Regions from separate parts of the Agarivorans sediminis genome, predicted to be linked through region 3. Evidence: predicted binding sites of a transcription regulator. Region 3 holds the regulator's gene; each other region holds the start of a gene.
The links. The regulator LexA, encoded in region 3, represses DNA repair genes until DNA is damaged. The targets are predictions, from matches to a motif close to TACTGTATNNNNATACAGTA.
Positions count from the first base shown of each region.

Region 1 (10,099 bases), 2.1 Mb from region 3:
CAAATTGATCGAAGCTAACCCCACCTAACACTATAGATTTTAAAGATTCACTCGTTACCGATAAACCGTCTAAACTGGCTTTTATTTCGATACCTGAAGCATGCCAAAAGCGTGTGTTATCTTGAACTAAATGGCGGTAGTTTCCATCAATCGATAAACTGACTTCAATATCACCCTCTTTTCGTAGCTTATAGTGAATAACTTTACCCACCGGAAGCTTACGAAATAACACTGGGGCCCCTTCTCCTAAAGAGCCTAATTGCTCAGTAACAAAGGTCAGTTTAAGCGCAGAGCCGGCTTTTTCTTTAGATAGTAACGCGCCTTGACGGCTATCATGTAAAGTGAAAGAAGCCATCGTTGAAGGTTGAGTAGATTTACCGGGTATCAGCACAATGGGGGTATTAATAAAACCACTAAGACCGCTACTTTCTATGGTTAGGCCATCCATGTCAGCTTCTACTGAAACTGGGCTTTGGCTGAAGAAACGGCTTTGTAGACTTAACAAAGATGCATATTGTTGCTGGACATAGGCGTCAATTTCAAACTGTCGCTCTACCAAGCGAATGCCTGTTACCTTACCGATGGTTAAGCCTTGATAAACAATAGGGCTACTAATCGAAATACCATCTACTTTGTTGGTTTTCAACACCAGAGTGCGGCTACCCGTTGGCGCTTGAGACATCAACGACAAATTAAACTCAGCTTGCGGCTCTCCTTGTTCGGCTAATACTTCGATTTGTTTAGCCCCTAACATAGCGCTGAGGTTCTTAACACCACTTAAACTAATCTCTGGTTCAATCAACACTAGTTGGGTGGTGTTATTAAACAGATCTTCGTATTTTGGTTCTACCAAGGCTTTAGCGACAAAGTTATCATGGCTTCCACTGTTTTCTACTTCGGTAATGAAGCCAATGCTCGCGCCACGGTAAACAAGTTTACTGCGATTGGCCTGTAAACCAAATTGCTGGTCCATATTAATCAAGATAGGCTTGCCTCGATGAGAGTCTTTTAAATTTGGGAATAACCTAAATTGTTGACCTTTGTCAGCGGCCGTGGACTGGGTAGGGCTATCAAAACTTACCCCGCCAGAAATGACACTGGCTAAACTCTCACTGCTGATTTTAACGCCGTCTAAAGAGATGTCTGCGTTAAATCCACTCACGTTCCAGAACCGAGAGTCAATTTTAACTAAATGGGCAAATTGGGGTTTAATTTGTATATCAAATTCGACTTTCTGAGTATCTTCTAATTGAAAACGTTGAACTTCTCCCACTTTTATCTTTTTAAAATATACCCCTGAGCCAATATTTAAAGAGCCTAGGTCGTCGGCGATTAAGCGAATGTTTAGGCCTTTTCCGCCAATAATGTTTGGCGCTTCATTAAGCGCAACGAACTGTTCAGCGGGTTTACCTGAACCAGGATTGAGTTCAATGTAATTGCCTGATACCAGTGCATCCAAACCGCTAATTTCTGTAATCGACGCCTTAGGTGTCACTAACCAAAACTGACTATCTGTTTTTAATAGTTCTTCAGCTTCTCTTTTAATGTCTACCTTTACGATAACACCTTCAAGTTTAGGCGATAGTTCGATAGCTTTTACCACCCCAATATCTAATCCCTGATAAAAAATTTGGGTTTGACCAGCGGTAATACCTTTTGCACTATCAAACAAAATATCAATTTTAACGCCAGCCTCTGACCAAGCTTTAAACAGCAACCAAACGCCAAGTAACAAGGCAATGATCGGCAGTAACCAGATAGGAGATATCACTTTTTCTCTTTTGAATTCCGGAGCGCTAGCGTTGTTCAAGTTCTTTATCCCATATCAGTCGAGTATCAAAAGATTTAGCTGCAAATAAGGTGAGTATAACCACTACGCCGAATGCGGTAGCGCCGGGGCCAGCTTCAACCCCCACTAAATTATTACGTTCAAATACCGCTATCATAATCGACAGTACAAATAGGTCTAACATCGACCACTTGCCAATAATTTCGATTATCCTATAAATGACGATGCGCTGTCGATTATCTAAATTAATTCTATAATGCAGGCTAAGTAAGATAACGGCTAAGCCCACTAACTTCATCACTGGTACGACAATACTGGCAACAAAAACCACGATTGCAATCCCCACCATGTCGTCCTTTATTAGGCTGATAACCCCCGACATAATGGTTTCATATTGTGGCGCTCCTCGGGTGCTCAACACAGTGATTGGCAAAAGGTTAGCGGGGAATAAACCAATGGTCGCAGCAATAATAAAAGCCCAGCATTTCTGCAAACTGTGAGGCGTCCTGCTGTGCACTGCCATATGACAGCGATGACAGTGAGTCTCTTGTTGATTCATGGTCAGTTTGCAATGACGGCAAAGCTTTAAGCCTACTTGCTTAGCGGATGTGTACATATCGTTCCCAATACTCGGCGGGTTCTAAACGTTGAATTAACCGAGTCGATAACACTAACGTAATGCAGATACACCAAAGCCCATAACCTAAATCTATATCTGCATATTCGATCAGTTTGACCAGAGCCACCAAAAAGCTAACGATATACACCTCTATCATGCTCCAGTGAATTAAATCATCCTGAAAATGTAAAGCCGTGGCTAAGCCTGGTGACTTCCAACCAATAGAGAGCGAAAAAGAGGTGTAGGAAATTAAGCAAAACAAGATGATAGGCGCTAGAAAGCTGGCGATAACCACCGAAAACCCGACTAAATAATACCCGTGCTCTAGTAATAACACGGTCCCTCTAAGGATATTGGCTGAACTAGGAATGCCTAAAAAGGTAAAACTTAACAATGGGTAGGTATTGGCTAATATAACCATGACCAAACAACTTAATGCCAAGGCGAGCTGGCTAGAAAAACGAACTCTGCTGCCACGTGCTAAAACATGTTTACAGCGTGGGCAAACAAGAACATTTCCGGCACGGCAATGGGGACGAGTATCTACTAATAAATCGCAACTTGGGCAAATAGTTAGCTTTGATGATTCAACAGATTTCATAAGTTCATATATTAGCTTAATTAAATGACATTTTGTTGTATAAATTTGTTACTAGTAGTTTAAATCCGATTAATGCATAATCCCTGTATATAAAAACAGTAAACGGAGGCAGCAGTGGCTGTAATTATAAAATATGTCGTCGAACGTAATGGTGTAGAGAAAATGACATTTAGTTCAAAAAAAGAAGCTGATAGCTACGACAAAATGTTGGATGTTGCTGATCAACTAAGCTTGCTGATCAAACACGCTGAACCCAAAATAAGTGAACAACTAGCCGAAAACTTAGGTTTTTATTTGTCTTCACAAAGAAACGCTCTGCAACACATATTGAAGGGCCAAGAGTTTGACCCATCACTTATCGAGAAAGAAGAGGTATAAGTTGGAACAGCTGTCTAGTCGCTATATAACATTAGGCAAGCAGCTTGAAGCGCTGCTTGATAAAGAGCTACCCTATATTTCTAACTTAGCTAACTTTTCAGCTTTATTGTGGTTGGAGCTTGAAGACATTAATTGGGTTGGCTGCTACATCGCAAACAATGCTAATGACACCTTGTTCCTTGGCCCTTTTCAAGGTAAACCCGCATGCACCTCAATTAATGTGGGTAGGGGAGTATGTGGAGAGGCTTATGCGACACAAAGCACTTTGCGAATAGCCGATGTACATAAATTTCCAGGCCATATAGCCTGCGATAGTGCCAGCGAATCTGAGATTGTGGTGCCTTTTTATGTCAATGGACAAGTGTTTGGGGTTATCGACATTGATAGTCCACGCCTTTCTAGATTTGATCCAATTGACCAAGTTGGTATCGAGTATTTGGTCAAAGTGCTAGAAAATAACTTGTCAGAATTGCATTTTTAATGGCTTTTCAACATACGCTCACTATAATAGCCGAAATCAGCGCTGTAGCTGTACCAGTTAAGATGTATAAGAAAGGTCATCATGGAACAAACTAATAAACTGAAAAATAGCAAAGAAGTCATTCAATATTTGACGGCGCAATTCCCTAACTGTTTTTCTTTAGAGGGTGAAGCCAAGCCGCTCAAAATTGGCATTTTTCAGGATTTAGCTGAACGTCTTAAAGAAGACGAGAAAGTTAGTAATACTGTATTGCGCTCAGCCTTAAGACAATATACGTCTAGTTGGCGTTATCTGCATGGCGTTAAAGTTGGCTCTAAACGAGTAGACTTAGACGGTGTAGAAGGGGCTGAAATTGAACAAGAGCACGTTGAACACGCGCAAAAGACCTTAAAAGAAAGTAAAGACAAAGCCTTTGCTAACAAAAAGGCTCAAGCAGAGAAAGCAAAAGCTGCTGAGCGTAAACCAAAAGCAGAATTCAAACGTTCTAGTAAACCTAAGCCAGCTAATAAGCCTGCGGTCGAAAAGAAGCCGATTGAAAAGCTAGACAGTAAAGACTTGGTAGCAGGGAAAAATGTTCGCGTATTGGTAGGTAAAACGCCAATGCCAGGACAAATCGCTGAAGTCACTAAAGATGGCATAGCTGTTACACTTACAAGCGGTATGTTGGTTAAAGTGAAAGCCGAACATATTGTTGCATAAACGAATTTAGCAGTGAGATAGGTGCCTATGAAATTTTTGAGCGGTCTGTGGTTATTCTTTTTAACGCTTAGTTACTCTACATTGTTGTTCGCGCAATCCCCTCAATTGGGTCAGGATGCGCTACCAACATTAAGTCAACAAAGTCAGCATGCTGCGGCAGCTAGTCGAATTAGCAAAATTTATACACGTTCTCACTACCGAAGCATTCCATTCGATGATGAGTTATCAAGTGAAATCTTTGATAAGTTCATTCAGCAATTGGACGGTAACCGCAGTCTATTCTTAGAAGAAGACTTGAAAAGGTTTGAACACTATCGCTACAGTTTAGATCAAGACATTCCTAACGGTCGTTTAGAGCCTCTCTACTCAATGTTTGATTTGTCCCTCAAAAGACGCTATCAACAATTGGTCTTCTCGCTGCAACAGCTCGACGAGCCGATGGACTTTACTAAAGACGAAGAGTTTCAATACGATCGTCGAGAAGCGAATTGGCCTAAGACTCAAGCTGAAATTAAAGAGCTCTGGCGTTTAAAAGTAAAATTTGACGCGCTAAACTTGAAACTGGCGGGTCGTGAAGACGACAAAATCATTGAAGTGTTAACTAAGCGCTACAACAGTGCGATAAAACGCTTAGTTCAAACCGACAGCGAAGACGTTTTCCAAACGGCTATGAATGCTTATTCTCGCAGCATTGAACCACACACCAGCTACTTATCTCCTCGTAATGCAGAACGTTTCCAAATGGAAATGAACCTCTCTCTAGAAGGGATTGGTGCGGTTTTACAGGGTGAAGACGAATATACGGTTATTCGAAGCCTGCTACCAGGTGGACCAGCAGCATTAAGCAATCAGCTTGGTCCAGAAGACAAAATAGTCGGCGTAGCGCAGGGTAAAGAAGAGCTGGTTGATATTATTGGCTGGCGTCTCGACGATGTGGTTGATTTAATCAAAGGGCCTAAAGGTACTACGGTTAGACTAGAAATTTTATCGTCAGGCGGAAAAGTTGACGGTAAAACAAAAATCGTTGACATTGTTCGCGATAAAGTTCGCTTAGAAGACCGTGCCGCGAAAAGTGAAGTGATTGAGATAAACGGCAAAAAAGTAGGGGTGCTCAACGTACCTAGTTTTTACGTTAATCTTAGTCAAGACGCTGACGTTGAACTACGTAAATTAGACGAACAAAACATTAGCTCGTTAATTGTAGACCTACGCGGTAATGGTGGCGGCGCATTAACTGAAGCAACCGCATTAACAGGTTTATTCATCCCTAGTGGCCCTGTTGTGCAGGTGCGAGACCAACTAGGTCGTATCAGTGTCAATCCTGATAATAGCAATTCAGTTTCCTACAGCGGGCCAATGGTCATTCTAGTGGATCGTTACAGTGCTTCAGCTTCAGAAATTTTCGCCGCTGCTCTACAGGATTATGGAAGAGCCATTGTCATCGGTGAACAAACTTATGGTAAAGGTACTGTGCAACAACACCATAAATTGAGCCGACTGTATGACATGTACGAAAATGAAACGGGTTATGTGCAGTACACCATCGCTAAGTTCTATCGCATTAATGGTGGTAGTACTCAACATAAAGGCGTAGTACCAGATATTTCATATCCATCGGCTTTACTTCCAGAGGAAACAGGCGAAAGTGTTGAAGACAATGCCTTGCCTTGGGACAAAATAAAACCCGCTAAATATAGTCTGTTAGGGGATGTAAAACCGTTTGTTGAACCGCTAGAAAAAATGCATCAGCAGCGCATCGCTACCGATACAGAGTTTCAGTACATTGTTACCGATATCGCTGATTACCAGAAAGAAAAAGACAGAGTATCGGTTAGCTTAAACGAACAAGCACGTATTGCTATACGCGATAAAAAAGAGCAGAAACTGCTTACCCGCCTAAACGAGCGTTTATCAATGTTAGGAATGGAGCCAGTAAAAGACTTAGACGACGCCCCTAAAGACCTTGAATTTGAAGACGCGTTTCTTACAGAGGCAGCGGCAATTGCAGTTGATTATCTTGAGCTAAGAAATCCAAGTTAAGCACTACAGCTTAATGCAATACACAAAAAAGCCAGCTACTGCTGGCTTTTTTATTGGTTATTCTGTCTAGAGATCAGCTATTCAAAACCTTATTCACACAAGGCCGCGATAATTGTTTGCTGTAGCTTTTTAACTTCTACCACTCGCACAGAAACTGTGTCACCGAGATTGTATTGCAGATCACCCGTAGCAATATAACCTAACTCACTCTCAATCGTTAACTCTTGATCCTTGGCGGCTAATTTAGTCTTAGGGATAAATGCAGGCGCACCGCTAGCCAATAAGCGTACATTTAATCCGCCACGGTTAACATTCGTGATTTCTGCATCTAAGCAAGTTGTAGCATCTTGCTCTGCAAAATATTCACAATACAAGAAGTTTGCCATTTCACGCTCAGCAAACTTATGGCGTTTACGATACTCGCTTAAATGCTCAGTTAGCTGTTCTGTTAAAGGTGAAGATGGTTGTTCGCCCGCAAGTGCGCATTTTATTAAACGGTGATTTAATAAATCGCTGTATTTTCGTATCGGAGACGTCCAAGTGGCGTACTTAGCCTCACCTAATCCAAAATGCGGTAAACACTGCTCACTGTAAATACCAAAATTGAAATGGCGTTTTACTAATTGGTCTAAGCGTTTATTGTTTGTCGCGAGGATGGTTCGTCTAAGCTGACAAAAATACTCAAGGTCGTAAAGTTGGTCTTTGTCGGCAGTAATATCAAATTTAGCTAATAACTCGATAAGAGAATCCACTTTCTCTGGCTTAAATCCAGAGTGGCAGGCAAACACACCGAAGCCTAAATGCTTATCCAGGTATCGACCACCGCTAACATTGGCTGCAATCATTGCCTCTTCAACCATTCGGTTGGCTGCGCGTCGTGCTTGGCAAACAATATCAATGACCCGGCCTTTATTGTCCAATACAAAGTCGTAATCTGATTGGTCACCAAACACAGAAGTGTTTTCGGTACGCCATTGGTGACGTTGTTGACTCATTTTTTCTAGTTCGCGCAAAGCCAGTTGTAGAGCTTGGTCCTGACTAAACTCTTCGTTGTTCTGCTCTAAAAAATTTGAGACTTGAGTGTAGTTGAGTCTATGTCCTGACTTAACGGTTGCTAAATAAAAGCGTGCGTCGTCTAGTAACTCACCGGATCCTGTAATGGTCATTTCACAGACCAGAGCAGGGCGCTCTTGCCCCGCCAACAGCGAACACTTTTCATTGGCTAATTTACTAGGCATCATTGGAACGGTGCGAGCAGGAAGATAGAGAGTAAAGGCCCGTTTTGCGGCCACCGCTTCAAGAGCGCTGCCTTCGGCTAAATAGGCGCTTGGATCGGCAATGGCTACCTTAAGCGACCACCCTTCATCCTTAGCAACAATAGATACCGCATCATCCATATCTTTGGTGCTTTCACCATCGATGGTGAAAAACAATTCGTTGCTGATATCGCGGCGTTCTGCGCTGGGGTCTAGCAAACTCAGTTCGGCTTCATATTCCGGCTGGTCCCACGCTAATTGATGCTTAGCCGTGGTCGCTTTCCATCGAGCAAAGCTGTCATCGTTTTCAGCTACATATTCGAAAATTTCAGCTTGGAAATGCTTTTCTTTTAGGGCGTGTTTAATCAGCCTAGCTTTAACCCAATCCCCTTCTTTTATAGAAAAACCACTGTCTTTAATGACTTTTGCGTTAAGGGCTTGATTAATTAAAGGATGGTCAACGATAACTTTAGTACGACTATCAACAAACTTTACCCGTGCGATAAAAGTATCAAGGGCCGCCTCGATGAGTTCTTCTGGCTCTGCTGCTTCTTTTCCGTTGCTTTCTCTAACAACCGCACTGATCCGGTCACCATGAACCAACTGCTTCATGAAGGGAGGGGAAATAAAATAGCTTTTTTTATTGTCAGTCTGTAAAAAACCAAAGTTTTTATCGGTAGCTTTAACAACACCTTCAACCGTTGGAATCGTCTCTCTAATTTGCTGCTTTAGCTGGGCTAATAGAGGGTTATCTTTAAACATAAAGGGTTCCATCAATAATAGTGAAGGCACTATACCCAAAGGTTTATAGCTATTCTAGCGAAACAATGCTGGTTTGTTAGCTTTAGCTCAGGCTACACTTGCTAACAAATTGTTAATCCGAAGGATAGGGATGAGTAAAGATCAAGATAAGCATCAACAACGTCAAGAAAAGTTAAAGCAAAGTGTTGATGAAAAGGTGGCTGAAGCTTCCATCGAAAAAGGTTTGGTATTGGTTATTACCGGTAATGGAAAAGGTAAATCTACAGCCGGCTTTGGCAATGTTGCTCGCGCTACCGGCCACGGTTTTAAGGCGGTAGTTGCACAATTTATCAAGGGGGGCTGGGAGTGTGGTGAGCGTAACTTGTTAGCCAATAACGGGGTAGAATTTGCGACCATGGCCACCGGATTCACCTGGGAAACCCAAAATAGAGAGCTAGATAGCCAAGCCGCCCAAGAAATTTGGCAACGCTGTAAACAATGGCTAAGTGATCCGTCTATTTATCTAGTGTTATTAGATGAGATTACCTACATGTTGAGTTACGACTATCTAGACGTAGATGAAGTCGTAGAGGCCATCAATCAGCGTCCCAAAGAACAAACCGTTGTAGTCACCGGGCGAGCCTGTCACCGCAAAGTTCTAGACATAGCGGATACTATTTCAGAAGTTAAAAACGTTAAGCATGCGTTTGATTCCGGAGTCAAAGCACGTAAAGGCGTAGATTGGTAGTGAGTAACTAGTGGCGACTTTTTAGTCTAATTTAAAACAGAAAGTCGCTATTTGAATTGTTGATAGAAGAAATTATCGTTTATTGGCAATTGTTAGTAAATCTAACTCATTTACCAAAGCTTTAACGTAAAGCACACAAAAATTTTCTAGCTGTTCCAGCCTATTATTTATAAAAATGGCGAAATGGAACAGCAAATGAATCACTGGCAATCTTACATATCATTAGTACAAACAGAAGTCGTACCGGCATTAGGTTGCACAGAACCCGTGACGGTAGCCTTAGCTGCGGCTAAAGCCACCGAGATTCTCGGCCATTGCCCAGAAAAAATACACGTAAACGTTACCCCTAATCTTTACAAAAATGGAATGGGGGTATTTGTTCCCGGAACCGGCAAAGCCGGTTTGCCAATAGCTGCAGCTGTTGGTGCGACCGCGGGTAACGCCCAGCGTGGTTTGGAAGTGCTGGCTGAAATTAGTAAAGAAGCGCTAGCACAAGCGATTTCCTTACTAGAACAAAAAGCAGTGTCGGTCACCATGGTCTCTAACCAAGACGTACTCTATACCGTAGTCACTGCAACTTACCAACAAACAACAGTGGAAGTGTGTATTGCCAAAACCCACACCCGTTTTGAATACATTAAGCTAAACGGTCAAATCATACAGCAGGCCGACACATTACAATGCACCCATCCTGCTGAGCAACAAACTGTAGAGTTGAATCTTGAAAAGATTCTAAATTTTATTGAA
Region 1 is NZ_CP096670.1:2,218,919-2,229,017, reverse strand. It holds gene M0C34_RS10160 (MlaD family protein) at 1-1,771, opposite strand, end outside; gene M0C34_RS10155 (paraquat-inducible protein A) at 1,797-2,405, opposite strand; gene M0C34_RS10150 (paraquat-inducible protein A) at 2,389-3,009, opposite strand; gene M0C34_RS10145 (YebG family protein) at 3,124-3,387, shown strand; gene M0C34_RS10140 (GAF domain-containing protein) at 3,389-3,868, shown strand; gene proQ (RNA chaperone ProQ) at 3,950-4,567, shown strand; gene prc (carboxy terminal-processing peptidase) at 4,595-6,607, shown strand; gene M0C34_RS10125 (exoribonuclease II) at 6,697-8,625, opposite strand; gene cobO (cob(I)yrinic acid a,c-diamide adenosyltransferase) at 8,756-9,352, shown strand; gene M0C34_RS10115 (L-cysteine desulfidase family protein) at 9,548-10,099, shown strand, end outside.
Region 1: M0C34_RS10145 (YebG family protein) is a predicted target of LexA. The motif match lies at 3,091-3,110, and genes of this name have one in related genera.

Region 2 (10,099 bases), 1.1 Mb from region 3:
AAGTCGTTTGCAATGGCTACCAGTGCAGGCAACATCGCATCTACAGATAATGCCACCAGAGACATCATTGCCGCTAACAAAACAATAAACGCTTTAGCGTTGCTATTTCCAGTGCTCACCTGTTACTCCTAACTCCCTACAGAAAACAGGTCGTTATATCACGAGAAAAGTTGAATAGCGATAAGTAATGAAGTTGGCTACAGTAAGGCTACAAATAATCTAAAAGTCACAATAAAACAGCAGCTATAACCAAATAGCTGCTGTTTTATCGAATTTACTAAGTGTTGTTTTTTTGCTCATTATCAAACAGCATGGATATCAGAGCGATGAGTGCAGAGCCAAGCATTAACAATAGTGATACCGCATTTAGCACCGGCGTGGAGCCTTCGCGTAAACGGTCATACATGGCAATAGTTAAAGGGGCGTCAGAGCCAACTAACATCAAGGTGGTATTGAAGTTCTCAAAAGACATAAGAAAACTCACCACTCCGGCGCCAAGTAAGGCAGGGGTAAGAAACGGCAACACTACGGTAATAAAAGCAACCCAAGAACTTGCTCCCAAATTTAACGCGGCTTCTTCTAAACTAAAGTCAAATTTACGTAAACGAGCTAATATAACTAAAGTTGAAATAGTAGTGATAAACGCCACTTGGCCAATCACCACTAGGCTAAAACCGGGTCGTAACCATTCCCATTCCCAAGCAAAGGTATTCTCAATACTATTTGCCAAACTACTACTGGCCACCAAAATGGCAACCCCAAGGATAACGCCAGGAATGACCAGCGGTAGCAATAAGCCAATGTATAGCCAGTTTTTCCCAGGAAAATCGAAGCGAACAAACAACCAGGCATTTGCAGTAGCCAACACAATAGACACGAGGGTTACCAAGCAAGCAATTGAAGCGCTCACCCCAATACTAGAAAGCAAGCCGTCATCATATAAAATCCCTAATTTAGGTTCGGTTTGGCCGATAAACCAATCTAAGGTAAAACCTTGCCAAGGCAGGGCTGGATACAAACTATCATTGAAAGCAAAGATTGCCACAATGGTTAAAGGTAAGGCCAAAAAAACTAAAAAACCGACCATGTAAAATTGGTAAAGCGATTTAGCCGGACCGCGCAGTTGATGTAACATAAATCCCCCTATCGACCCAATGTTCGGCTAAACGACTGACCACTAAGCTTCAAGCCTAGGGCCACAACAAACGAGGATACCAGTAACAAGATCACACCAAAAGCGGCCCCTAACTCCCAATTAAAGCGGGTGATAAACTGGGTGAAAATTTGCTCGGTAAACCACAGGCTGTCTTTCCCACCTAATAACCTTGGGGTGAGGTAATTACCTAAACACAGCATAAACACCATAATACAACCAGACACTATGCCAGGCATCGCGTAAGGAACGATAATGGAACGAGTAACATCCCAACCGTTTCCGCCTAGGTCATAACCGGCCTCAATCAAGCTTTTATCTAGACCTTCTAAGGTACTCACCAGCGGCACCACCATAAATAACATCGAGGTATAAACCAAACCGATTAACATACTTACATCGTTATACAGAAACTCGATAGGTTGCTCGGTTAACCCCAAGGCCATAAGCCCTTTACTTATCACTCCAGACTCTCGCAGCAGAATCATCCAGCCGTAAGTACGCACTAACTCACTGACCCAAAATGGCAATAAACAAGTCAGTAATAACAAGCGTTTTGATTTGCCCTTCGCCACTTTGGCAATGAAAAATGCCACTGGAAAACTCACTAACAAAGTGATGAAGGTAGCTAATAAGGACATCCACACGGTACGCATTAGGGTGCGCCAGTACAGTGGTTCACCAAAAAACTGTTGATATTGGTAGCCACCCACGCTATCGCCTGCTGCGTAATCTCGTTTAATCAAAGATAACTCAAGCATTTGCATGTGTGGCAACACAATCAGCAATACAAACCACAATAAAAATGGCAGCAATAACAAGTAAAAACCTAGGCCTTTAGCTTTCACTGCTCGCTCCTTTTACAATGCACATTGCTTGCTCGGCATTCCAATAGATGCGCAGTAAACTGCCCACGCTGATGTTATGCAGCGCCAAATTTGCGCCTGGGGCAACTTGATAGACCTCATTATGATGGGTATCTCGAACCATTAAAGTAGAACTCGCGCCATCAAATAAACACTCTTCAACAACAACATCAAACTGGTTATCAGCTTGAATATCTTGCCCTGCCTTAGCAATACCGATAACTTCAGGTCGAACAAAAATGTTCACCGTAGTTTTGGCAATTTGCGGTACTTTAGTTTCCACGATCAAGTGGCGTCCACGCGCGGTTTTTAATAAAGCCTTCGCTTGGCGCTGTTCACATACCACCGCTGATAACTGATTAGTTTGTCCCACAAATTTGGCCACAAAGGCGGTATCGGGTTGAAAGTAGAGCTGCTGTGGGCTGGCAACCTGTTCAAAACGGCCATTATTCATCACTGCGACTTTATCAGACATCACCAAAGCTTCTGATTGGTCGTGAGTAATATAAATAAAGGTGGTACCAAACTCTCGTTGCAGGTGTTTTAGCTCAACCTTCATTTTTTCTCTAAGCTTTAAGTCTAAGGCGCCCAAAGGCTCGTCAAGCAATAGCAAGCTTGGCTCTAATACCAAACTACGCGCGATAGCGATTCGTTGCTTTTGGCCGCCTGATAGCTGTGAAATCTGTTTATCTTGGCTTCCGTCTAAGCCAACTCGGCTAAGTACATCACTGATTTTAATTTGCCGTTCAGCGGCCTTAACCCCCCGACGCTTTAAGCCGTAAGCGATATTCTCGGCCACGTTCATATTGGGAAAGAGTGCTAAATGCTGAAACACCATATTCACTGGGCGTTTATTAGGCGCTAATTCGTTGACCCGTTGTTGATGAATTCTAATCTCGCCCTTACTGGGCGATTCGAAGCCTGCTAGCATTCTCAACAACGTTGTTTTGCCACAACCGGACGGTCCTAAAATAGAAAAAAACGATCCCGCTTCTACATTGAAATTTAAGCCATCAACCGCAGTGAAGTCAGAAAATTGCTTGGTGAGACTTTCACATTCCAGATCAAATTTAACATTTGCCACTATAAAAACTCACTTTGAAATTTAAAGGGGCCGGTTGGCCCCATACACTTATTTTGCCGCTTGAACGCGATCTAATACCTTACCTTCCATGGCTTCTAAGCCCGCAGGTACAGCCGGATACCACTTGATGTTGTCGATATCATCACTAGAAAAGCTGGCGTTAAATTGGGCCTTAGCCACTTCGTTAACGTAAGCATCCGATCCTTTTGAAGCAGTGAAATTACCTGCAGACTCGGTGATTTTTGCCGCTATTTCAGGGCGCATAACAAAGTTGATCCACTGGTAAGCCGCATCAACCGCCTTTGATTTTCTTGGGATAGCAAAAGTGTCAATCCACCCAAGAGCCCCAGATTTAGGTGCAACAAATTGAATATTCTGTTGGTCACGGTTGAGCTTCCAACCACCAGCATCCCAAGCCATGGCCGCAACCACCTCATTTGAGCGCATTAAGTTCATTAACTCATCACCGCCAGACCAGTAAGCTTTAACGATAGGCTTACATTCGACCAATTTTTGTTCTACTTGATTCAATATTTGCTGGTATTTTGCAGGGTCAGAATAAGCAGCAAATGGGTCTTCTCCCAACGCGAAAGCAAAACCAATCAGAGTTGGACGCTTCAAACGATAAGACACTTTGCCTTTATATTTGTCTTGGCATAAGTCGGTATAATCAGCGACATCTTTGGCCATTTCACCGTTCACCACTAAGCCACTGGTTCCCCAAACGTGAGGGACGCCAAATACTTGGTCGCCTACTGCGGTGTTTTTCTTAGTGGCGTCCAACATAGAGGTAATCATTTGTTGCTGTTCAATACGGGTTAGATCAATAGCCTGATAAATGCCGAATTGCTGTTGAACACCAGTAATGCGGTCTTGGCTAGGCTGGGCTAAATCAAAACCAGAGCCGCCTGTTGCACGTAACTTAGAGATCATGTCTTCATTGTTTGATTTGGTCACCTTCACTTCGATGCCCGTCTCTTTTTCAAACAGCTCTATCACTTCTTGTGGGGCGTAACCACCCCAAGTGAGTAGACGTAAGGTTTCTGCACTGGCTTGTGCGCTAACAATTGCACCCATGCTAAGCGCTAAAGCACTCAGTGTTAAACGTTTATTCAACATAATATTCTTCCATGTATTTATAGGGTTAAGTAGTAAACCAAGTTGCTTGGTTTGAATACATCGCTCGAATGATAAACATGCACTACTTTTATGACACAAATGTGAAGGTACAAGCAACCGAAAAATAGGATAAAAAACAATCAGTTTTGAATTTTAGCTTGCAAGCTCAAAAATAGAACTATATATTTATACAGCAACTGTATGAATAAACAGGTATGGAAATGCTCACTCAATTAAGCGTACAAAATTTTGCGATTGTTCGATTTCTTGAACTCGACTTACATCAAGGTATGACCACCATTACTGGCGAAACCGGTGCCGGTAAGTCGATTGCGATTGACGCACTAGGCTTGTGTTTAGGTAATCGCGCCGAAGCATCAATGGTTAGGCAAGATGCCGACAAAGCTGAAATCAGCGCTCAATTTGATATAAGTACCAATCAGCGAGCCCAATTGTGGTTACAACAAAATGAGCTGCTGAGTGACGACGAATGCATTTTGCGTCGAGTAGTCACTAAAGAAGGCCGCTCTAAAGCTTATATTAATGGCACCGCTGTACCTTTGGCACAACTTAAGAGCTTAGGCCAATACCTGATCAGCATTCACGGCCAGCATGCACATCAACTGCTGCTAAAACCTAGCCAGCAGCTTTCTATCGTCGACCAATATGCCGCTCATCCGCAGTTAATAGGCGAAGTAAAACAAGCCTACCAAATGTGGAAGGGCCTGTGTAACGAGCAAGAGTTAGCAGAACAACAGCAGAAAGAACTCGCCGCTCAGCGACAACTACTTGAATACCAAGTGAAAGAGTTAGACGAATTTGCCCTTCAAGAAGGCGAATACCAAAGCATTGAGCGGCAACACCAATGTTTATCACATAGTACCGAGTTGCAACAAACCAGCTACCAGCTTACTCAGTTGCTGGGCCATGACGAACAAGTCAATGTGCTTGATATGCTGGCTCAGGCCTGTAAAACCACCAGTCAGCTACTGGAGTTAGATCCCAAATTAGACGCCATCAATAACCTACTGCACGAAGCCCAAATACAAGTTGAAGAGGCCACATCACAACTTAGCCATTACAGTGAAGAGCTAGACGATGACCCTGAGTTATTTGCCGAGTTAGAACAACGCCTCAGCCTCGCCCTAGAACTAGCCAGGAAGCATCAAACCACCCCTGAGTTATTACCTGAGCTGCATCAAAACTTACACACCCAGCTCAATCACATGAGCCAACAAAGCGAACGTTTTGAGCACCTTGCCGAAGAAATTGAAAAAACATGGCAACACTATCTTGGCAAGGCGAATAAACTATCTAAAAGTCGCGAACGTGCTGCTAATAGTCTCAGTAAATTGATCACTAAAGAAATACATAAACTCAGTATGGCCAAAGCACAATGTGAGTTTTCAGTTCACAGTGATGCCGAGCAGTTTATCAATGCTAATGGTATTAACCGCGTTGAACTACTAGTAAGAACCAACCCAGGTCAGCCGATGCAGGCCATCGAAAAAGTCGCCTCAGGCGGTGAGCTATCCCGTATTGGCTTAGCCATTCAGGTTATCTGCTCGGCCAGCATTTTAACCCCTACCCTCATTTTTGATGAAGTTGATGTCGGTATTAGTGGCCCAACAGCTGCTGTAGTAGGCAGCATGCTTCGCCAGTTGGGTAAGCAATGTCAGGTACTATGTGTCACTCACCTTCCGCAAGTTGCCGGACATGGACACCAACAAATGTTAGTGAGCAAGCAGCAAAAGAAAAATGAAACCATCACTAATATGCAAACATTGTCAGCAAAACAACGCTTAGAAGAATTAGCGCGTTTACTTGCCGGGGACGAAATTACCCCTTCAGCCCTCGCAAACGCGCAAGAATTATTAATCAGCGACTAATTTCTTCGCGATCGATGCTTCTTTTTCTGGCGGGGCTTAGTTATGATGCCTTCCTTAACAAGGAGCTTCGATTAACCATGCGTTTTACAGCAAAGATTTTTATCCTACTAGCCAGTTTAAGTCTAAGTGCCTGTTCAGCCTTTGACTGGATGGTATACAAGATTGATATTCCCCAAGGCAATTACATCGATGATGCAAAGGTAGAACAGCTTCGAATCAACATGAGTAAAGAGCAAGTGCGATTTGTGCTGGGTACGCCAATGTTAATTGATGCTTTTGAACAAGAGCGCTGGTATTACTTATATAGTTACCAAAACGGTAATGGCCCGCTAGAAAAGCGTAACTTAGTGGTTCAATTTGTAAACGACCACTTAGCCTTAATTGAGGGTGACTATGAAGTTAGCGAAGACTTTATGGTGCCATTAGATGCCGGATAGTTCTCACTAATAGCAAAAAGCCAGATAATCATTATCTGGCTTTTTTGTTTGTTAACTGTCGGTAGTTTTTGCCTTAGGCCTACCACCGGTGGTTTTATCGGCCCTACCGGCAGCTTTAGCCCGCTCGGCACGAATTTTTCTTAGCTCTTTAGGATCAGCAATTAGTGGCCGATAAATTTCTATTCGGTCACCATCGTGCAACATTTGGCTTAATTTAGCCGCTCGACTAAATATGCCTACCGATGCAGATTCAGGGTCTATTTCTGAAAAATGGTCCACAATACCCGAAAGCTTAATAGCGGTTAATACATCACAACCCTGCTCTACCTTGCAAGCCAACAGTACTTGGCGCTCAGGCAAGCCATACACAACTTCAATATTTATTTGCTCACTCACCACTAATACACCTGTTTTGCTCTATCTACGAACGCTTGCACCATATTACCCGCTAACTCCTGAAAAACCCGACCAAAAGCGGCTGCAATCAATTTATTACTGAATTCAAAATTCAAATCTAGCATCACCTTACAGGCTTGCTCGTCTAACGCGATGAAATGCCAGACACCCGTTAAAGACTTAAATGGCCCATTGACCAAGTTCATCTGAATTGATTGGTCTTCGGTTAAGGTGTTTTCAGTGACGAAACTATTTTTTATCCCAGCCTTGGCTACGCCCACTTGCGCCAACATACTCGACGGACTCTCTTCAAGTATTTCACTGCTCACGCACCCCGGTAAAAACTGTGGGTACGCATCAACATCATTGACTAACTGGTACATTTGTTTGGCACTAAACATCACCAAAGCACTACGGTTTACTTGCGGCATAACCCACTCTTTCTTCAAATCTGGCAACATTTTAGCATTAGCTTGGCTAATCCGCACAATATCAGTTTTAAAGCCACGCTGCATGCGTATAATAGCCGCCATGAGCAAGAAAAAATCAAAATCAAAAGTAGGTTCTAATACCATCGCGCTAAATAAAAAGGCGCGCCATGATTACCGTATCGAAGACAAATTTGAAGCGGGTATGGAACTACAAGGCTGGGAAGTTAAATCCATGCGAACCGGAAAGGTTAACATCGCGGAGAGTTACGTTTACGTACGCGATGGTGAAGCTTTCATTTCAGGTTTAAACATTCAACCACTGTTATCGGCATCTACCCATGTAGTGGCCGACCCAACACGTATTCGTAAACTGCTGCTTAATCGGCGCGAGCTAGATAAGTTGATCGGCGCTGTAGAACGTCAAGGTTACACCATTGTGGCTACCGCCCTATACTGGAAAGGCTCTTGGGCTAAACTAGAAGTAGGCTTAGCCAAAGGTAAAAAAGATCAAGACAAACGCGAAGATGAAAAAGACCGCGAATGGCAACGTACTAAAGACAGAGTAATGAAACACAGCTTTAGGTAGCTAGCGGCCTAAACTGGACAAATAAACAGCATTCAAGTTTTAGTGTCTATCTGTTTGCATAGCGCTTGTGTTAGAATAGCTGAGTAATTCTGGGGCTGAATTGGATTCGACAGGATCAGGAAGGCTTGTGGAGCATGTCGTGGGGCGGTTTGCCACGTAAAAAGCCGCAAAAAAATAGTCGCAAACGACGAAAACTACGCACTAGCAGCTTAATAACCCGCTAGAGCACTTCTACCCTAGCTTCCGCTTGTAAGACGGGGAATCATAGAAGTTCAAACCCAAACAAGATAGCGAGGGATGCTTTGACTAGAGAGCTGAACCGCGAAATAGAATTCTGGTATGTTAGTAAGTGGCGTGTTTGTTCGCAGCTTGCTAACGAGATTAAAGACAAACTAAGCATGTAGCGCCATTGGTTAGAATGGTTTTGGACGCGGGTTCGAAACCCGCCAGCTCCACCAACACAAAAAAAACGGTAACTCATTGAGTTACCGTTTTTTTATATCTAAGCCACTGAGTTAGACGTATAAAAGCACTTCTTGGGCTTTTTGCTCTTCGCTTCTAATAGCGCCGTAAATGCTTCGAATGGCATGGGTTAATCAACGTAGAACCCTAGCAACCCATATGGGCTCAAGACTTTAACTTGATAGCTAATTTCCATGCCTTTCGCTATTACTTCCAACTCGATATTGCTTCCAATTAATATCATCGATTCAGTCAGCGGTGACTCGCAACCAATAATACCTATTGAGATAGTTGAATCCATCCGCTGCTATTAATGCTCAATTCGATCTTTTTCTGTCTATTTCCCTGCAACTTTTTTAGCTACCGCTCGCATATATCCGGGCATTTTGTCGGAACGCTCGTTAGGGGAAGTGGAAAAGACAAATGCTGCAAAATCTCTTTCAGGGTCGGTATAAATACCCTGATGCATATTACCATGTTTAAACATACCTCCATCAGCCCAAATATGGTCCCATTGAGCCGAATTTCGTTCAGCCTTTTCCCCTGTCCACTCAAGGCTGTAAGCTTCTTCTTCAGAACCTACATAAGCAGCCGGATCGCCAAGGGTACGAATTCGTTCCAATACTTTTGGAGTGATGACTCTTTGCTCTGAAACCACATTCCAGCTCGGTGTGAACATCATCGCGTATTTTAATGCATCTTCGATGGTTGAGTTGACCAAACCGCCACCTACAGCAGTACCATCGGATGTTAGACCAACCATAAACTGATTTTGAACACCTAACTTGGACCAAACTTTTTCGTTGAATACGTCTTTATATGTTTGGCCAGTGGCGCCTTCAATGGCCATCGTTAAAGCTTGAGTAATCGCTGTAGAATAACGGAATCGTTCTCCTGGCTCTTCACCGTCTATAGCTTGCACATTTTTTAAGACGTCTAACCATTCTCCACCTTCTTTTTGAGAGAATAGAGAAGCGAAGAATTTCTCAATCCAACTATTTGGATCAGAAAAAGCAGCAGTTGTTTCTTCAAGATCTAAACCTGAGGCCATATTTAGTGCATTTTTAACGGATACCTTGTCCCATGCGGTTCCTTTTAACTCTGGCGCATAGAATGTAATCGATTTATCAAGATCCATTTTGCCTTCACTTTCTAGCAAAATACACAAGGTTCCAACCGTGGTTTTAGATGCAGACATCCAGACATGGAAATCGCTTGGGTTCATACCAGGGTATGCTTCGAACACAACTTTTCCTTTATGAGCCATAATTATAGCTTGTACTCTGTTGTAGTCATTCCCCAAATATTCTTCTAGTTTAGGGGTTTCTGAGCCATCTTCCTGAGTAAATGTGATGTCTTTTAAATCGGGATTAATCGCTCGTTTCAGATTCCTAATATCATGGGTGGGCATAGCGATATCCACGTTGATGAATTTTGGAATATTCAAATTTACAAAAACACCGTGGTCCCCTGCCGACTGCCAATTGGGGGTACTAAATTTTTCTGTTACATCTTGAGTAAAATTAAGCGGAAATGACCCCTTCGCCTTTGATAACGGAGTAGTTAAATCGGTTATTTTACTAATGTATATTTCCTCGTGAACATCTATTTTTGTCATATCTTCAGTTTTCACATGGCTTTCCTGCCCCCCAAAAGCAAGTGTCGGTCCCATAACG
Region 2 is NZ_CP096670.1:1,247,912-1,258,010, reverse strand. It holds gene M0C34_RS05650 (multidrug effflux MFS transporter) at 1-119, opposite strand, end outside; gene M0C34_RS05645 (ABC transporter permease) at 278-1,135, opposite strand; gene M0C34_RS05640 (ABC transporter permease) at 1,144-2,001, opposite strand; gene M0C34_RS05635 (ABC transporter ATP-binding protein) at 1,991-3,103, opposite strand; gene M0C34_RS05630 (extracellular solute-binding protein) at 3,152-4,222, opposite strand; gene recN (DNA repair protein RecN) at 4,444-6,111, shown strand; gene M0C34_RS05620 (outer membrane protein assembly factor BamE) at 6,189-6,548, shown strand; gene M0C34_RS05615 (RnfH family protein) at 6,600-6,947, opposite strand; gene M0C34_RS05610 (SRPBCC family protein) at 6,947-7,375, opposite strand; gene smpB (SsrA-binding protein SmpB) at 7,476-7,961, shown strand; RNA gene ssrA (transfer-messenger RNA) at 8,053-8,419, shown strand; gene M0C34_RS05595 (serine hydrolase domain-containing protein) at 8,761-10,099, opposite strand, start outside.
Region 2: recN (DNA repair protein RecN) is a predicted target of LexA. The motif match lies at 4,418-4,437, and genes of this name have one in related genera.

Region 3 (10,099 bases):
AACGAACATTTTTTGCCAACGGCCGCTGACTTATCAGCAACCAAGTAAACAATAGCGCAAGCATCGAAAAGCCTCCCAGCAAATGCCCCATTACAACAATGGGCATTAAGCCAAGCGTAACGGTAAGCATTCCCAGCAGGGCTTGAAAAACAATCAGCACTACCGACGCCACCGCAATAAATCGGTGTTGTTTGCGCCACAAGGCAACGCCCGCTAAGCCCACCACCAGCAAACCTAAACTACCGGCGAAATAACGATGGATCATCTCGTTCCACGCTTTGTGCGCTTCTAGTGGTCGCTCGGGGAAGGCGTTTTCGGCATGCTCAATATGCTCCGCCGTTTGCGGAACCGCCAATCGGCCATAACAACCTGGCCAATCGGGGCAACCTAATCCAGCATCGGTTAAGCGGGTAAATGCGCCTAAACCAATCACCACCACCGCGAGTAAAATTGCGGCAATCAATCCTTTTTGCATAACTCTCCCTCTAACTACTGAAAACGAGAATTTTTAATTAAGCGTTTTAGGTCGGTAATCAAGCCTTTAACCTGCTCGTCACCCAAACTAGGTTGATAGCTCAGAATCACCCAACCGGTGGGGTCTACCACTAACCACTGTTGATCATAACCCGCCAAAGCCTGATTACGTTGGGTAAGGCGTAACTGAGCAACCCCTTCATCAATGGTCGCTAATTGCTCAACACTTAGCTGAACATCATTGAGAAGCGCCATCCGTTGCGTTTTTTGCTTAGCAATACCTAAGGCTAACCAGGCATTATCTAACTTGCTCCACTGCTCAGCACACTGCTCTTCACACTGTTGATGCACCACTTGAGCAATCGACCATTTTCCAGGGGTGTAGTTTTCTAACTGCAAGGGGGGCTCTAACCATTGCCCATGGCTTAATACACCACGCTCAAACCAGCCCATATTTAATACCAACCAAGCCAGTAGCAATGGCACTAAAAACACCGAAGCCACGAGTAACATGGTTTTTTGATGACTCTTCATGACGTTTCCTTGTCTCGATTATGCCAGTAAAAATAGCCCGTTAAGCCTGCAGCAACTAAGGCCATAAGCAACCATTGCACTGCATAGCCTAGGTGTTTTGCAGGCGATATAGAGACCAACTGCTTAGGCGAGTGGTCTATTTGGCTATCTAATACAAAGGGTAATAAGTCTATTTGCCAATATTTGGCTACCGCCTCAATATTGAGCTGCTGAACCCTTAGGCCTTGCGGTAAATCTTCTAACCAATACTGCTGATCTAGTACCAAGGGCAAACTTACTTGGCGTAGGCGATATTGCTCAGGCAATGCTTGAGCCACATCGGTTAGCGGTAATTGGCTTCTATCGTAAGACGCTTTATACCAAGCTAAACGCACCAATACATTGCCCTGCGGCGTATGCCCAACCACATACGCGTCGTAACCTACTTGGCCATCTTGTACTTGGTTATCTAACCAGAGTGAGTAATTTGAACGCTGCATGTCTGAAACATGTACCAACTGAAAGGGCACGGGGCCTTGCTCTAGGGCTTGCGGCAAACTGGTTTGCACTAACGATTGCTGCTGATATTGGTCTAACAACTGTTGTTTTTGCTCGCTCCGTTGCCATTGCCATAATGAAAGCTTGACCATCAAGACTATCAGCGCAAACATAAGCAACACAAACAGCAGCATGCGGTAAGACGCTGTTTTTTTATTAGCCTGTAGAGAGAACTTTGTTATGGTCATAAAACTTCTAATCACCGCACTCATTCTGTTTGTGGTTATTAATATGGTGTTTGCACTACGGGTAATGCTAAAAGGCGGCGATAAACCCATGAGCCATTATTTAGGCCGCCGCCTTATATTAAGTGTTATCGCTATCGCCATTGTATTGCTGGCGCTAGCCACGGGCTTAATTCAGCCCAACCCCCGTCCTTATTAGTGTTTACCCAAAGCGCTTTACAGCACGTACACAAAGATAAATAGTGTTAACCACACTACGTCGACAAAGTGCCAGTACCAACTCGACGCCATAAACGCAAAGTGACTCTTACCGGTAAAATGGCCCTTTAATACGCGCAAGAACATTACTGTTAACATGATTGCGCCTAAGGTCACGTGCAAACCATGAAAGCCAGTCAGCAAGAAGAAAGTATTGCCATAAATGCCCGAGTCGAGTCGTAGGTTCATTTCTTGATAGGCATGAACATATTCTTCAACTTGAAAAAACAAAAAGGCAAAACCCAATACCAAGGTAATGGCTAACCACAGTTTTAGCGGGCCGCGTTTATCTTTTTCTAAACTCACGTGAGCAAAGTGCAAAGTGATAGAAGAAATCACCAGAATCACCGTATTCAACAAAGGCAAGCCGTACCAGCCCATGGCTTCGGTGGTGGTGCCACCTGGGGTTTGAATTAGTGGCCATATGGCTTCAAATTCCGGCCACAATACCGCGCCGGTCATTTCGTTATTACCGGCCCCCCCTAACCATGGCACCGCAATCATTCGGGCGTAGAATAAGGCCCCAAAAAAGGCGCCAAAAAACATCACTTCAGAAAAAATAAACCAGCTCATGCCTTGGCGAAACGAACGATCCATTTGCGCGCTGTACAAGCCGTCCATGCTTTCTTGAATAACATTGCCAAACCAACCAAACATCATGGTGATGATCACCACAAAGCCACAGGACAATATCCATACTCCGTAGCTTTGTTCGCTGTTCATCTGCTGTACGGTAAAGCCTGCCCCCATTGCGATTAAAAATAGGCCTACTGCGCCAACAATCGGCCAAACACTTTGGGCAGGAACATAATACTTATCATAAGGCTGCGTCATTGCTCACCTCTCCCTCTGCACTCGCTTGTGCGGTTTTCGATTCATTTAGCTCAACGCCCTCTACGGCAAATAAGGTGTAAGCTAAGGTTAATGTGTTTATATCTTTGGGTAACTCCGGGTCAACGTAGAAAAATAACGGCATGTCTTGTTGCTGACCAGGCGCCAGCGTTTGCTGTTCAAAACAAAAACAACTGACTTTTTTAAGATGATTAGCGGCCAAGCCGGGGCTAACCGACGGCACCGCCTGCACAGTTGAGCGCTTAGCCGTTTGATTAGTGGCACTAAAGTCCACTTGCAGCGTTTCACCGGGATGCACTTTGACCCGATTAACTTTAGGGCCAAATTTCCAATTTAACCCCTGCGGTACGTAGCTGATAAATTCTACGGTCACGGTGCGCAGTTCATCGGTGCTCATGCTCACTTCGCTAGCTTGCTTAGCCGTTTTGCCATTAATACCAGTAACTTTACAAAATACGTCGTACAAAGGTACTAAGGCATAGCCAAAGCCGAACATGGCAACCACTACAATCAGTAGTCGCACCACTAAGCGGCGATGGCCTTGCATGTTACTTAATCTCCGGTGGAGTGGTGAAGCTATGGTAAGGCGCGGGTGAGGGTAAGTTATCCCACTCTAGCCCTTCTGCACCTTCCCAAGGTTTGGCTGGCGCAGGCTCACCACTACGAATACATTTAATCACCATGTATAAGAAAATAAACTGTGATAAACCAAAGGCAAAGCCACCAATACTGACAATCGCATTCACGTCAGCAAACTGCAGTGCGTAGTCAGGTATTCGCCGTGGCATGCCCCCTAGACCTAAAAAGTGCATTGGGAAGAACAACACGTTTACCGACACCAGCGAGCACCAAAAATGCAAACGGCCTAAACCTTCGTCGTACATTTTACCGGTCCATTTAGGTAGCCAGTAATAGGCCGCGGCCATAATCGAGAATATGGCACCAGTAACCAGAACATAGTGGAAGTGCGCCACCACGAAATAGGTATCGTGGTATTGGAAGTCAACCGGGGTAATGGCCAGCATCAATCCCGAGAAACCACCAATGGTAAACAACACGATAAAGGCGATAGCAAACAACATGGGGGTTTCAAAAGAAATTGAGCCTTTCCACATTGTGGCAACCCAGTTAAAGACTTTTACCCCTGTAGGCACCGAAATCAACATGGTGGCGTACATGAAGAACAGCTCGGCTTGCACCGGCATCCCCGTGGTAAACATGTGGTGAGCCCATACCACAAAACTTAAACCGGCAATGGACGCGGTGGCGTAAACCATCGACGAATAACCAAACAACTTCTTACGCGAGAAGGCAGGAACAATCGCCGAGATAATACCAAACGACGGCAAAATCATAATGTACACTTCAGGGTGACCAAAGAACCAAAAGATGTGTTGGAACAACACCGGATCTCCGCCACCAGCAGCATCGAAGAAGGAAGTACCAAAGTACTTATCGGTCAATACCATGGTGACCGCCCCTGCCAATACAGGCATCACCGCAATCAACAAAAATGCGGTAATAAACCATGTCCATACAAACAGCGGCAACTTCATGTAAGTCATACCCGGAGCGCGCAAGTTCATAATGGTAACAATCACGTTGATCGCCCCCATAATCGAGCTAATCCCCATAATATGAACCGAAAATACAAACAGAGCAGTACTATCAGGGCTGTAGGTAGTAGACAACGGCGCGTAGAAGGTCCAACCAAAGTTAGGGCCGCCACCTTCCATAAATAATGACGCTAACAACATGGTAAAGGCGAACGGTAAGATCCAAAAGCTCCAGTTGTTCATCCGGGGTAATGCCATATCTGGCGCACCAATCATCATAGGTATCAGCCAGTTCGCTAAACCTGTAAATGCTGGCATTACTGCACCAAACACCATAATTAAACCGTGCATGGTAGTCATTTGGTTGAAGAAGTTTGGTTCAACTAATTGTAACCCCGGCTGAAATAGCTCAGCCCGAATCACCATCGCCATCGCGCCGCCAGTAATAAACATGGCAAAGGCGAACCAAAGATACATCGAGCCAATATCTTTGTGGTTAGTGGTTAAAACCCAGCGCATTAAGCCGCGAGGGGCGTGATGATGGTCGTCATGCTCTGCATGAACCTCACTAATCGTGCTCATTATTACTCTCCCTACTGCGCTGCATTCTGCACGGCCACAACATCCTTGGCCTGCACTAGATCACCCGTATCATTACCCCAAGCATTTCGCTCATAGGTAATCACCGCCGCCAACTCTTTTAAGCCCAGTTGTTTACCAAAGGCCTGCATCGCGGTACCCGGCACACCATTTACCACCACATCAATGTGTTTGCTCACGTCGCCCACGGCGATTGGGCTAGCTTTTAGCCCAGGGAATACTCCCGGCAAACCTTCACCATTAACCTGATGACAAGCAGCACAGCTTTTCTCATAAACTTTTTCGCCCAGAGACATCAACTCGTCTTGCTCCATGGTCATCGCCACTAATGCAAGCTCTTGTGCCTGTTTGGCTTGATAAGCGGCTTCTTCTTCAGCCAGCCACGCATCGTATTCTGCTTGCGGTTTGGCTATCACTACAATGGGCATGAAGCCGTGGTCTTTACCACATAGCTCTGCACATTGGCCGCGGTAGATGCCCGGTTTATCGATAATCGTCCACGCTTCGTTAATAAAGCCTGGATTAGCATCTTTTTTAACCGCAAAGTCTGGCACCCACCAAGAGTGAATAACATCTTCAGAGGTCATTAAGAAGCGAACCTTCTTACCCACAGGCAACACTAAGGGCCGATCAACCTCGAGTAGATAATTAGCGCGTTTGCTCAGCTTGCCGTTCACTTCGCCCCAATCAGATGCCAGTACACTGTAATACTCTAACTCTTGGTCAAAGTACTTGTAGTGCCACTTCCATTGCGAGCCGGTAACTTGAATCGTTAGGTCTGCATCGGAGGGATCTTCCATGGCGAGTAAGGTTTTAGTCGCAGGGATCGCCATACCAATCAAAATAACGAAAGGGATGACCGTCCAAATAATCTCGACTTTGGTACTTTCATGAAACTGAGCCGGAACGGCCCCTTTAGATTTTCTATGATGAAAAATGGCCCAAAACATTGCGCCAAACACCAGAGCACCAATTGCACAACAAATATAAAAAATTGTCATGTGCAAGCCATAGACTTGCTCGCTTATTGAGGTGACACCTGGACGTAAATTGAATGACATTTCTTCCGCGTATGCTTGCGACGTAAAGAATGTCAGCAGTAATAGCTGTATCCATCGGCCCACAGCGCTCTCCTTTGCTAGTAGCCAACGACAACAACTTCCCAAATCAGGAAGTGGCTGCGAATAAAGGGATAACTCCCACCCCGAACCAACAGGTTGCAACCGCTAAACACAACCTACTGCTTATAAATTAACCTTTAAGTTATGGAATTGTAAATAAAATGTTTATTTTTTTATTGCGAGAGATAAAAGATGTGATGATAACGACAAAAGCCCAAATCAAATTGATTTGGGCTTTAAAATGCGGGAACTATTGTAAAACTTAAGCTTACATCCAATCGGCAGTGCGAATAATGCCGACTGCTAAGCCTTCAATTTCAATGCTCTGATACTCTAAATCTACCTCAATGGTACTGAGCTCTTGGTTTTCAGGGTGCAAATAAACCATTTTGCCATCGCGCTCAAAACGTTTTACCGTGACATCATCTTCCAAGCGGGCTACCACCACTTGACCATTGTGAACATCGCTGGTTTTATGCACCGCCAATAGGTCGCCGTCCATAATACCAATGTCTTTCATGCTCATCCCTTGCACACGTAGCAAGTAATCTGCGTGCGGCTTAAATAAATTAGCATCAACCGCATAGTGAGACTCTACATGCTCTTGCGCCAAAATAGGCTCGCCAGCGGCAACCTGCCCAATCAGCGGTAAACCCGCTTCTTCAGGTTGTTGATTAGCAGCCGGTGTAGACAAATAGGCATCGGCAATGCGGATCCCACGAGAGGCGCCAGGGATCATTTCAATTGCGCCTTTTTTCGCTAAGGCTCGTAGGTGTTCTTCGGCAGCATTGGCCGAGCGAAAACCCAGCTCTTTAGCTATCTCGGCACGAGTAGGCGGCATACCTGTATCTGATATATGTCGTTGAATAAGTTCAAACACTTCGGTCTGACGGGGCGTTAAGGGCTTCATAGTCTACCTGTAAGTTTATACAGCACACTGTTAGTATATACAGCATTAGCGATGAAGCAAGGTTTTATCTAGGATCAAGCTATAGTGTAGGTTTCAGTTTCATTGAAATGCTTTCCGCTACGTTGAAACTACACCCGATATTTCGTGACACCCGTGACAAATAAGTAGAGGTTGGAGTAATAGACGGATACGAACAGCCGAGCTAACTCATTTTTGGACAAATGCGTGTTACGTTATTAGCTCAAATATCGGTGGTTCGGATTAGATTCAGTACGGTTAGATCGGAGTTAACGCCCGGTTTTGGGGCGGACTTGGAGCTGCGAAGCAGCGGAAAGGCCGTCCCAGCCCCAACGGGGCGATAACAACCGCTTGTTAGGTAATTCATTTATGACAGCCGTAGAAAACTCTTATACTCAATCACGATATCGTACTTAACTCCCGCTTGCTTTAACCGACCTACGATATGATTCGCGACCTCATTTGGCCGCTCGTGCGCATATTGGACATCAACAACTAAGATATATTTCCCATCTCTCTTAAGTTCGACAAGCATGACGGCCTCCCCCTCATACTCACCACTCCAAGATCTCAACAACTCGTTACGAGGGCTGTTAGCCCAGCGGTTATAACTTCGTATCCAAGGCTTTTTATCCTGAACCAAGCCATTATCACTGCAAAAATTTTCAATGGCGCTATCAGTAATACCGTTGCTATCAGCTAAATCAATCACTGCAAAATTACCACATGCAGTCAACGGAAGGATAACGAAAAATAAAGCCACTCGAAGCATCATACTTTTCATCTGACATCACCTAGACATAATGATCCCCGGTGAAAGTGCCGACCTCCTGCGTTTATCGTGGGTTAGTCAAACTAGAGCCACACTGTTAGATGCAAAGTCTTAACAGAACAGGAGATCGACATGTCTACATCTAGCACGTTTTTTATTGGACCAGATGTTCACAAAGAAACCAAAGATGCCGCTTATTGTGTTGATAATTCGAGAGATGAGCCTGTGTTCCAAGGCACCATTCCCACCAATATTCGTTCTATCAACAAACTTATCAAAAAATACAAAGACTTGGCTAGTCATCTTTGTGTGGTTTATGACGTTGGGCTTTTTACATTGGGCTGCTGTTGCTTCAATACACATCGCGATCCAAACCGACAACAATAACAATGTCGTTACTCAGCTATGCCCTTGTAGCCAACACCCCATGCACTGCACAGGCATAAGCCGAACGAGCTAGCCGAAAGGCGAACAGTATAAGGATAATGGCAGGGCTTAACATGAGGATGAAAATACACACAAAATAACAACTTAGCACTACGCCAAACGGGTAAGGGCTTAACGCCGTTCACCCCGTCTTAGCCAAACTCGCCTTGCGAAAACTAACAAGGCCTTGACCCCGCCAACCTCAACACCGTTATTGACTATAGAAGGGAGCATCGGGCTTGTTCAACACCCGAATAAGGTGTCGGCTGCGCGACACCTATTCTTATTCGTTATACGAGTTTGCCACAACACTCTTTATAGCGTTTCCCGCTGCCACATGGACATTGAGCGTTTCTTGCAACACCTGTTAAGGTTGGAACCGTATTGTTTTTTGTTGGATTTATACATTCTTGATTAGCAAAATCTATTTTAAAGCCGATACCTATACCTGTATTTGCATTCGCTTCAAGGACGCTTGTTATAGCACCTAGACCATTAGCAATTAAGTTAGCGAATTGCCCAAAGTCGACGCCCATAATATTAACAGAACCGTTATTAGCAATTGCTTGGCAATGAGATGATAGTTCTGCGATTGGCTGGCCTAATGCTTGTAAAGAATCACCACCTAAAAACCTCCGCTGAGTAACTATACCTATAACACTTCCTGTTTCACAATCGACGATTGGACCTCCTGAGTTTCCACCATTAACTGAACCATCAATGTAGAAAGCATGGCTGTTGGATGGCCCTGAGATAATAGCCTCATGAACTAATAAGTCATGAATTCCATGTGGGAAACCTGCAAATAAAATTTTCCTACCTCTTGGTATTTGGCAAGGTTCTTCCGGATGAAGGATTATCCTACCATCAGGTAAAGGCTCAACAAGCTCAAGCACAGCGAAGTCATATTTTGATTTGTGAGAATAGTTTTTTAACGTAACTCTTAGTTTTTGACCCGACTCTGTTACTGCAAAGATAGGATTGCCACTGGATATGTGATTCTCTATAACATGGTGGTTCGTAAGGATTGTTTTATCATCCCTAAAGCTAAAACCACTACCCGAGCTACCATGGCATTCTATTCTGAATGTGGCATTAGCTAAATTTTGATACATCGACTCATCCTTTACTCGTATAACAGCTTGTTAATAGGAAAAATTCCTTGTTTAAACAAGGGATTTTTCCTATTAACATACATTTGATAAAACCCAGATTATCACCTTTCCTAAGCTGTATCAGCCACCTAGCTCGAAAAATAACAAAAACATCAGCACAAAAGAATGCAAGCCTTTGTGGAAAGAAGGAATCACAATTTATATGTGTATAAGCACAGCGCTTTGTCCACAACAGTAGAAAAATTAAGGGTACATAGGTTTAATAAGTAACCAAAAACTTGCTTGAAAGGTTCGCTTAGCTACCACATAGCGTTTATGATCTAAGCGACTTGGGGGCATAATGAGTTAACACGCTGCCTCATAGAACAAAATAATCGCGACTCTACGCAAGTTGTTAGAAAAATAGGCGTTCAAATTTTGCCGCTATCTTATGTTACCGCTACGCTTAAGCCATCTTTTCCTTATGGATATTTTCTCAATGAGCATTAAAAAAAATCAAGTTATCGCCCTTTCATCGGTCATTTTACTGGCTACAGGGTGCTCACCAGCACCGGGTATAGCGTCCAGTGGAACTATCAGCGATTACCGTGGTTCAGCAAGTATTACGCAAGGTGCTGCTCACACCTTGGAATCGAATATATTTGAGTGTGAAAACGGCCGTAGCCGAGTTGCAGGTATCGGTGAGATTACCGCTTCAGAAGGGACAGTTTGGACGGTTCCAGCTAAAAACCATTTTACTAC
Region 3 is NZ_CP096670.1:164,839-174,937, reverse strand. It holds gene M0C34_RS00850 (COX15/CtaA family protein) at 1-475, opposite strand, end outside; gene M0C34_RS00845 (hypothetical protein) at 490-1,008, opposite strand; gene M0C34_RS00840 (SURF1 family protein) at 1,005-1,733, opposite strand; gene M0C34_RS00835 (DUF2909 domain-containing protein) at 1,726-1,929, shown strand; gene M0C34_RS00830 (cytochrome c oxidase subunit 3) at 1,947-2,822, opposite strand; gene M0C34_RS00825 (cytochrome c oxidase assembly protein) at 2,806-3,387, opposite strand; gene ctaD (cytochrome c oxidase subunit I) at 3,389-4,978, opposite strand; gene coxB (cytochrome c oxidase subunit II) at 4,990-6,057, opposite strand; gene lexA (transcriptional repressor LexA) at 6,386-7,027, opposite strand; gene M0C34_RS00805 (hypothetical protein) at 7,413-7,829, opposite strand; gene M0C34_RS00800 (hypothetical protein) at 7,950-8,204, shown strand; gene M0C34_RS00795 (trypsin-like peptidase domain-containing protein) at 8,534-9,358, opposite strand; gene M0C34_RS00790 (hypothetical protein) at 9,837-10,099, shown strand, end outside.